Regions from separate parts of the Candidatus Enterococcus lowellii genome, predicted to be linked through region 3. Evidence: predicted binding sites of a transcription regulator. Region 3 holds the regulator's gene; each other region holds the start of a gene.
What was found. The regulator LexA, encoded in region 3, represses DNA repair genes until DNA is damaged. The targets are predictions, from matches to a motif close to CNAACANNTGTTNG.
Positions count from the first base shown of each region.

Region 1: a site for LexA is predicted at 2,136-2,149, ahead of DOK78_RS08690 (Y-family DNA polymerase). Genes of this name have one in related genera too.
Region 2: a site for LexA is predicted at 1,913-1,926, ahead of uvrC (excinuclease ABC subunit UvrC). Genes of this name have one in related genera too.

Region 1 covers NZ_CP147251.1:1,795,833-1,799,126, reverse strand. Annotated here, with positions in the region: gene DOK78_RS08700 (TetR/AcrR family transcriptional regulator) at 1-144, shown strand, start outside; gene DOK78_RS08695 (hypothetical protein) at 260-760, opposite strand; gene DOK78_RS08690 (Y-family DNA polymerase) at 720-2,117, opposite strand; gene DOK78_RS08685 (M20/M25/M40 family metallo-hydrolase) at 2,417-3,294, opposite strand, start outside.
Region 2 covers NZ_CP147251.1:1,320,979-1,324,272, forward strand. Annotated here, with positions in the region: gene DOK78_RS06425 (endonuclease MutS2) at 1-1,283, shown strand, start outside; gene trxA (thioredoxin) at 1,365-1,679, shown strand; gene uvrC (excinuclease ABC subunit UvrC) at 1,970-3,294, shown strand, end outside.
Region 3 covers NZ_CP147251.1:1,913,785-1,917,078, reverse strand. Annotated here, with positions in the region: gene tkt (transketolase) at 1-1,271, opposite strand, end outside; gene DOK78_RS09260 (DUF896 family protein) at 1,373-1,615, opposite strand; gene lexA (transcriptional repressor LexA) at 1,789-2,406, shown strand; gene hemH (ferrochelatase) at 2,477-3,294, opposite strand, start outside.

The DNA of each region.
Region 1 (3,294 bases), 120 kb from region 3:
CATCTACGACATTCAGTGGATATTGATTTTGCAGTAAGCCAATTATTTATATTGATGGCAGCATATTTAGATAGCACGGATAGAAGTGAAGATTTCTCTAAAAGAATCTATTTATACTTACATGGGATATACCAGTCTGAATAATAAATCCAAATAAGAGGCTATGTACATATAACCTCTTATTTGGATTTATCTTTGTTTCCCAATTAAACAGAATTTTCAGTAAGTATAAATAGTTGAAAAAAACTTATCACACTATTTAATCAAGTTCTTCAAAAAAAGGCTGATAGCTGTCATCAACAATATATTCTACGTATTCTTTAGTTAAGACTTCTTTCTTTTGAGAATCATTTGTAAATACGTCAACTTCAAACCATTTTTCTGGATTTTTAATGTGAATATGCCGAACATCTTCCCAAAATATTTTTTGATTATCCATGATAAGATAATCGTCAGACACTTCACCTAAAAAGAAACCCGTAACATTGTCTAAAAGACGTCCAAATTCATCCCTGCTATTTAGCTGAATCTCCACTTCTTTCGAATAGGTGAATGATTCAACTAACAACAAGTCAATCTCTTCTTGAGACATTTGTTCCAAAGGTTGATTGTCCTTTACAGCAAATTCTTCGTTTGTATGAATACTGGTCATCAACTCTTCCATTGCAAAAGCTGTGCCCCATTTTAAACCAAATGGACGATCATGATAGTCGTTGTATTCATGAAATTCCTTTTTCGTTCGTTTTTGATTGACTATCATGTGTATTCACTCCTTCAATACCTGCCAAACCTCCTGCGTGTCCCCCAACCAGATTAGAACGTGCAATAGCACGACCTCCTTCTAATAATGAATGCGCATGAACGATAGAACCAAATCCAAATTTATGACGAATCGTATCTACGACTAAATCAGTTTTTATTTGACGTTCTTGTTGTTCTGGTTCTTCAAATAAGTTGAGTTGCAAAGAAGTTGTATAGATTAAATCACTGCAATTCACACTTATATTGCGAACATCTTGATTTTTATAATATTTCTCAAAAATGGTTAATAGACAAGTTACTAACTCTTTTGTTGTATTTGTCGCAGGTATACGAACTTGCTGATGAAAGCCACCTTTACCCGTCCAATCTGTGTAGCCTAAACTGAAACCAACCCATAAAGAAACAAGTTGTGCTTTTGCCCCTTCTCGACGTAAACGAGTTCCTAATTGGTCAGCCATTTCTTTGATAACTACTTCAAGCTGTTTTTTTTGTGTGTAATCTCGTGGAAGCACTTGCGAGTTTCCGATAGACTTACTTTTTGGCTGATACGTTTGACCTAAAAAACTCCGATCAATTCCCCAACTATGAGCGTACAGTTGCGTTCCTAAAATTCCCATTTTTTCTTTTAATTGATAATAATTACTATGTGCCAAATCATCTACTGTTTTAATCCCCATTTTTCGTAACTTCATAGCTGTTCGTCTACCAATCCCCCACATCTCTTCTAAAGATGCAATTTTCCAAACAGTTTTAGGCACTGATGCATAACGCCATTCAGCTTTCATATCGCTGTTGTGTTTGCTTTCATTATCTAGCGCAAGTTTAGCTAATAAAGGGTTATCGCCAATACCAATCGCTGTGTACAATCCCATCTGTTCATGAACATCCAATTGAATCAATCGTGCCAGTTCATAAGCACTCGATACATCGTACATTTTTAACCCATCAGTAACATCAATAAATGATTCATCCACACTGTATACATGATGGTTTGCTTCGTCTGCATATTTTTTATAGATATTATTAATCTCCATATTTTTGCGCATGTATAAAGCCATTCTTGGGGGTGCAATTACAAGATCATCTGGATAAGGAAAAGGCAAATCTCTAGCTCTTGAAACGTTCGTAATACCATAAGCTTCTTTAGCTTTTGGACTACTAGCTAATATTAACCCACTGCCTCTTTCTGTTAAACTATCACTCGGATAACTCATTACAACTAACTTCGCTTTAATCGGATTTAGACCACGTTCTACACATTCCACCGAACTATAAAAAGATTTACAATCAATACACAAAATATCTCTCGAAGGTTCTTTAGCATAATTAAATTCAGGATTCTTTCCAAATTTCATACTTCTCACCTCGTAAAACAAACGTATGTTCGTGTATATTATAACCATTTGTTCGTATGTTTTGTCAAGATATTTTCTCATTGAAAAACTATCAATGCACGGTCTTATGTAATTAGTATCTCTATCTGCTTGAACAGTCTCTATGGAGTATTTTCTCTATAAATTCGTTTGAACATCTAAAAAAAGAAGAACCGACCAGCCATTTCCTAAGTAATTCATTTAATTTCATGAACCATCTATAAAAAAATAATCTCATAACGTATTTACGGTTACGAGATTATTTTTTATTTAGTTTCTAATTATTCCGTAACAAGCCAAATGACTTGTTGGGTATTTTCTAAGAACTCATCAATAATTAAGCGTTCTTGTAGCTCGTGTCCATTTGCTCCACCTGCTGCTAGGACAATGGCATCAATACCATTAAAAGTCAGACCGCTAACATCTGTACCTCCACGCATTACTAGTCCTTGATAGTTAAGATTATGCCGTTTGCACATTTCTTTAAAACGTTTAATTACCGGATTATCGTCTTCATGATGATATGCATATAAGCTTTGATCGACGTCATATTCTAACTTCGCGTCAAATTTATCTGCTGCTTTTTGAAGCGTTTCAATAACGTGATTTAACTGTTTTTTACCACTCTCATGATCAAGACTTCGTATTTCCATGGCAAATGTTGTAATCTCAGGAACAACATTTGTTGGATAGTCACAAATTACTTTTCCGATATTTGTTGTTGTATTTTCATCAATCTTCAAAAGATTCATATTTGAAATTGCCTCTGCCATCACTTGGATAGATGAAATACCTGAATCCGGCGCTATCCCAGCATGAGCGGCTTTACCAATAATTTTTCCAGAAACATCATAATAATCTGGTCCACCAATAATAGCTGTTCCTGGTCCGCCTTTTCCATCTAAAACAAACGCAACTTTTCCTGCTAATAATTCTGTATCAACTGCAAAAGCACCCAAAATACCTACTTCTTCACAGATGGTAAATAAAAACTCTAAGGGAGGATGTGACAAGTCATTCTCACGCAAAACTGCTTCAACTTCTAGTATTTGAGCAATCCCCGCCTTGTCATCTGCACCAAGAATAGTCGTACCATCAGAAACAACATATTTCCCGTCTTCTGTAATAGAAGGTTTTATCCCATTTCCAGGTTCCACGG
Region 2 (3,294 bases), 590 kb from region 3:
TTGATGAAGAAAGTCAAATGGGAATTTTTAAAGAAATTTTTGCCGATATTGGCGATGAACAATCAATTGAGCAGAGTTTGTCTACATTCTCTTCACATATGACCAATATCGTTGCGATTTTAGATAAGGTAGATAGTGACAGCTTAGTTTTGTTTGATGAATTAGGTGCGGGGACTGACCCTCAAGAAGGGGCAGCTTTAGCCATTGCAATTTTAGATGAAATTGGAGCAAAGTCTGCTTATGTCATGGCAACAACGCATTATCCTGAATTAAAAGTCTATGGTTATAACCGATCTAAAACAGTGAACGCTTCAATGGAATTTGATGTGGATACGTTAAGTCCAACTTATCGTTTACTAATCGGTGTTCCAGGCCGTAGTAATGCCTTTGAGATTTCAAAACGACTTGGCTTGACAGGTCACATTATTGATGCGGCCAAACAAATTATGGACGGCGAAAGTCAAGATTTGAACGACATGATTGCCGACTTAGAAAATCGTCGTAAAATGGCCGAAACAGAATATTTGGAAGTTCGTCAATATGTTGATGAAGCCCAACGCTTGCATAAAGAATTACAGGATGCGTATGGTTATTTCTTTGAAGAACGTGAAAAAGAACTAGCGAAAGCGCGTCAAAAAGCCAATCAAATTGTAGAAGAAGCGAAAGAAGAATCCGAGAAAATTATCTCAGATATTCGTAAGATGCAATTAACAGGTGGACAAGCTCGCGTAAAAGAACATGAGTTAATTGATGCTAAAACACGTCTTTCCGATTTACATCAAGAAGAAAACCATTTGAAGAAAAACAAAGTCTTGAAAAAAGCCAAACAAGCGAAAAAGTTAAAAGCAGGCGATGAAGTTCTAGTAACTTCTTATGGACAACGTGGTGAATTGATTAAGCAAACCTCAAATGGACAATGGGAAGTTCAACTAGGCATTCTAAAAATGAAAGTTGATGAAGCAGATATTCAACCTGTTGCCCCTGTAAAAGAACCGGTTCAACGAATTGTGAATACTGTTCGTTCAGCAGATAGTTCTCATGTCTCCAATCAATTAGATTTACGTGGCAAACGTTACGAAGAAGCGTTAAATGAAGTCGACCAATATTTAGATGCCGCAATTTTAGCTGGTTATCCCCAAGTAACAGTCGTTCATGGAAAGGGAACCGGTGCTTTACGCCAAGGAATCATTGAGTATCTAAAAAATCATCGCAGTGTAAAAAGTTATGAATTTGCTCCAGCAAACCAAGGTGGTAATGGAGCAACAATCGTGAAATTTAAATAACTTATCAAGAGTAAGCAAGATAGTTTTCAAGTGTAAATGAAGATGCTATACTTTTGATATTGAATATTGGAGGTTACAAAAATGGCAAAAAATATTACAGATGCAACATTCGCTGAAGAAACAGATAAAGGTTTAGTATTAATTGACTTTTGGGCAACTTGGTGTGGACCTTGCCGTATGCAAGCACCAATTTTAGAACAATTAGCTGAAAATTATGATGAAGATGAATTCAAAATCGTAAAAATGGATGTTGATGAAAACCCAGAAACACCTGCATCATTTGGTGTAATGAGCATTCCAACATTAATCTTGAAAAAAGACGGCCAAGTCGTTGATAAAGCAATCGGTGTCCAAACAAAAGAACAAATCGAAGCAATGATTGCACCACACATGTAAGAAAGAGAACCTGAGATGTATGACACATCTCAGGTTTTTTACTGCGAATCACTATGATTCGCCGACTGGAAGGAGAGCGAGAATAGCTGATGAGCAGTACTAGTCGAACGAAGCGAGAGTAGTTACCCGTAAGGAATCACTATGATTCGCCGACTGAAAGGAGAGCGAGAATAGCTATTATTTTACTCTATCACAGCAAGCGTTAAACAAATTTACATAAAACTAAAACACTACGAACGGATGTTCCGATGTGCTATAATAATACAGAAAGAACGGAGGATGTCGTTTGCATGAATGAGCAAATTAAAAATAAATTAGCCTTATTACCTGATCAACCTGGATGTTATTTGATGAAAGATAAAAATGGCACGATTATTTATGTCGGAAAAGCGAAAATTTTAAAAAATCGTGTCCGTTCTTATTTTACCGGAAGTCATGATACCAAGACGGAGCGTTTAGTCAGTGAAATTGAAGATTTTGAATATATTGTAACGGAATCTAACATTGAAGCATTGTTGTTGGAGATTAATCTAATTAAGAAAAATGATCCTAAATACAATATCATGTTAAAAGATGATAAAACGTATCCGTTTATTAAAATTACGAACGAAGCTTATCCACGACTGTTAATTACTCGTAAAGTTTTAAAAGATAAAGCACTTTATTTTGGCCCGTATCCTGATGTGCGTGCGGCAAATGAAACGAAAAAATTATTAGATCGGTTATTTCCCTTACGCAAATGTAAAGTATTGCCGAAAGAAGTTTGCTTATATTATCATATGGGACAATGTTTGGCACCGTGTGTCTTTGATGTACCTAAAGAAACTTACACAGAGATGGTGAAAGAAATCAAGCAGTTTTTAAGTGGCGGCCATAGTCAGATTCAAGCTGATTTAGAAGCTAAAATGAATGATGCTGCAATGAATATGGAATTTGAAAAAGCTGCGGAATACCGTGATCAAATTCGAGCGATTGAAACTGTTATGACTCGCCAAAAAATGACTCAAACAGATTTGATGGACCGAGATGTGTTTGGTTATTCAGTAGATAAAGGCTGGATGTGTGTACAGGTATTTTTTGTACGCCAAGGAAAGTTAATTGAACGCGATGTGTCTATTTTCCCTTTTTATAATGAAGCAAGCGAAGATTTTCTAACGTATATTGGTCAATTTTACCAAGAAAATGAACATATTATTCCCAAAGAAGTCTTGATTCCGGATGACATTGATCAAGAAAGTGTGCAAGCACTACTGGAAACAAAAATTTTACAGCCCAAACGTGGCGAAAAGAAGAAACTCGTCGAATTAGCGAGCAAAAATGCCAAGGTTGCTTTATCTGAGAAATTTGATTTAATCCAACGCAAGGAAGAACGAACGATTGGTGCTGTTGAGAAATTGGGCAATGTCATGGGCATTCCGACGCCAACACGGATTGAAGCATTTGATAACTCAAATATTATGGGAACGGATCCGGTTTCGGCAATGGTTGTTTTTATTGATGGGAAACCTGCTAAAAATGAATATCGTAAATATAAAATTAAAACGGTCAAAGGTCCCGATGATTATGCGTCCATGCGTGAAGTGATTTATCGCCGATATGCTCGTGTTTTAAAAGA
Region 3 (3,294 bases):
TGTAATTGAATCCCGTTCATCGCAGCTGCCATTGCGAATTCACGTACACCAAACCAAATATTACGGCCTTCGTATTGTCCGGGTTCGAAATCTTTTTCAGCAGCGACCATCGTATTGTTTGAGGCAGATAGATCGGCTGAACCACCCCATAAACTAGGGACAGCTTTTGATAACGCTTGAATCATGTCTTTACTTGACACACGGCTAGCTTGACTTGATCCCACTTCATAAGTTGGTAATTCTGCTTCCCAATTTTCTGGCAATTCTCCGGCAAAAGCTTGGTTGAATTGGTTGGCTAATTCTGGATAAGCGGTTTCGTATGCTGCAAATAATTCATTCCAAGCGGCTTCATACTCAGCACCTTTGTCGACCATTGTTTCTTTAAAACGTGCTGCAACTTCTTCAGGTACAGCAAATTCAGGATACTCCCAGCCGTAGGCTTTTTTCGCTGCTTGAATGCCTTCTGCTCCTAACGGTGCGCCGTGTACAGAAGAGGTCCCTGCATTTGGTGCGCCAAACCCGATGACAGTTTTCACTTCAATCAGTGTTGGTTTGTCTGTTTCTGCTTGCGCTTCTTCAATCGCTTTAGAAATCGCTTCTAAATCTGTTCCTTCTTCTACAAGGATATGTTGCCAACCGTAAGCTTCAAAACGTTGTCCGACATTTTCTGTGAATGCTTTTGATGTTGGACCATCTAAGGAAATATCATTTGAATCATATAATACAATTAATTTTCCTAATTTCATATGACCTGCCATTGAAGCTGCTTCTTGAGAAACACCTTCCATTAAATCACCATCTCCACAAAGTCCATAGGTGTAATGATCAATCACGTTAAATTTCTCACGATTGTAGGTAGCAGCTAAATGAGCTTCAGCCATTGCCATTCCGACTGCCATGGCAATCCCTTGTCCCAGTGGTCCAGTCGTTGCTTCGACGCCATCTGTATGGCCAACTTCTGGATGCCCTGGTGTACGGCTATCCCATTGACGGAAGTTTTTCAAATCATCGGTCGTTACATCATAACCTGCGCAATGCAATAAGCTATATAATAACGCTGAACCATGTCCTGCCGAAAGCACAAAACGATCACGATCGACCCAATTACGAGAAGTTTTTGGATTTACTTTCAAATGTTTTGTCCATAATGCGTAGGCCATTGGAGCAGCCCCCATTGGTAGTCCTGGATGTCCCGAATTTGCTTTTTGTACCGCATCAATACTTAATGTACGTAGCGTATCAACACCAAGTTGATCAATTTTATCAAACAATACTAACGCCTCCTATTTAGGTTTTTTTTACCTATATTACATATCTATTATAAAAGATACCTCTGCAATTATCAATACTTTTTGCATCGGTATCTTTTATTTTACTTTCTATTGTGTAAACCTTTCGCTTTTTGAATTTGTTTTAGTTTTTCCGGCGTCACATCATTGCCTTCTGGATCGACTACTTTCATCCCTTCAATATGGTGCTTCATCCCACCACGAAAAGCTGTAATATACTCTTGTCTTAATGTTTGCTGTTCTGCTTGTTCCTTTTCAGTAAGTCCTTCTGTTTTTTTCTTTTTAGCTAACTCATTAATTCTATCTAATTTTTCTTTGGATAACATGATATCAAGCTCCTTTCTTTTCCATCTTATACAAAACAATCAAAAAAAACAATCAAAACAGAAACCGAACGTTTGTTTGATTTTTTTCAGAGCATATGTTACACTACGTTTAATAAAACTAGTCATATTTTTCATTTTATAATGATTCAAATAAAGGAAAGAAGGTGTTCGTTTTGGCAAAACGTACAGAAAACCGACAACTTGAAGTTTTAAAATTTATTCATACTCGAGTCAGTGAAAAAGGGTATCCACCTACAGTGAGAGAAATTGGTGAAGCTGTGCAACTTTCCTCTACATCAACTGTTCATGGTCATTTATCACGTTTAGAAAAAAAAGGCTTAATCCAAAGAGACCCTACAAAACCTCGAGCCATTGAATTAACCACACTGGGCTTAGAAACAATCGGTGCTCAACAACAAAAAATCCCTTTGTTAGGTGTAGTAACTGCTGGTGAACCCATTTTAGCAGTAGAAGAGGCTTCTGATTTTTTCCCAATCCCTCCTAATCTAGTTGAAGATAGTGGCCAATTATTTATGTTAACCATTCGCGGCGAAAGCATGATTAATGCTGGCATTCTAGATGGTGATCAAGTAATTGTAAGAAAACAAGACATTGCTGGAAATGGCGATATTGTTATTGCTATGACTGATGAAGATGAAGCAACTTGTAAAAGATTTTATAAAGAAAAAACTTATATTCGATTACAACCGGAAAATGATTATATGGAACCAATTATTTTACCAAGTGTTAAAATTTTAGGGCTAGTTGTCGGTTTGTATCGTCACTTTTAAAAATTCTTCATATCTATAACGAAGAGCACCCAAAATGTTAACCTAAATTTTGAGTGCTCTTCATTTTTGTTTAATTTGAAAGAATTTCTGCTGCTAAACCGCTAATAAAATCGGGATGAGTATTCGGCATATCTAAGCGACGGTACTCTCCATCTAATTCTTCTACTAATTCTTTACACTCAATATCATTATCATAGAGTGTTTCTAAATTATCTGCAACAAAACCAAATGGTAGATAAATAATCTCTTCATAACCTTCTTTTAACAATTCTTCGGTCACATCTTCAACACGTGGACCAATCCATTTATCCGCTGTACGTCCAGCACTTTGCCACGCATGACCAAAGTCCAATGAACCTGCTACACGTTGCGCAATTGCTTTAGCGGCACCGGTTATTTCATCAACATACGGATCGCCATTTAGCAATAGACGCTCAGGCAAACTATGTGCCGTGAACAAAAATTTCTGCTTTTTCTCAGAATTCAATGCTGCTTGAATTTGGTTAGCCCAAAATACTTGAAATCCTTCATGTTGCCAAAAGTGACGATGTGCTGTATAGGAAATTTCTGGATAAACTTCCAATTCTTTTTCAACACGATCATGATATTGCTTAATAAAACTAGAATCATGTGGTGCTAGTACCATTCCATGAATCGTTTGAAATCCTTGCGCTACAATATCTGCCACTGCATCTTCAATAAATGGACGAATATGACGTAAACCAGTAAACACATGATACTCTACTGCGCTAGTCACATTTAATTTTTCCTCAACAGCTAAACGTTGCGCCTCTGTGATACGAGCTAAGGGTGAAACCCCACCAATTTCTTCATAACGACCAGCTAATTCATCATAAAGTTCTTGGGAAGGTTCTTTCCCATGACGAA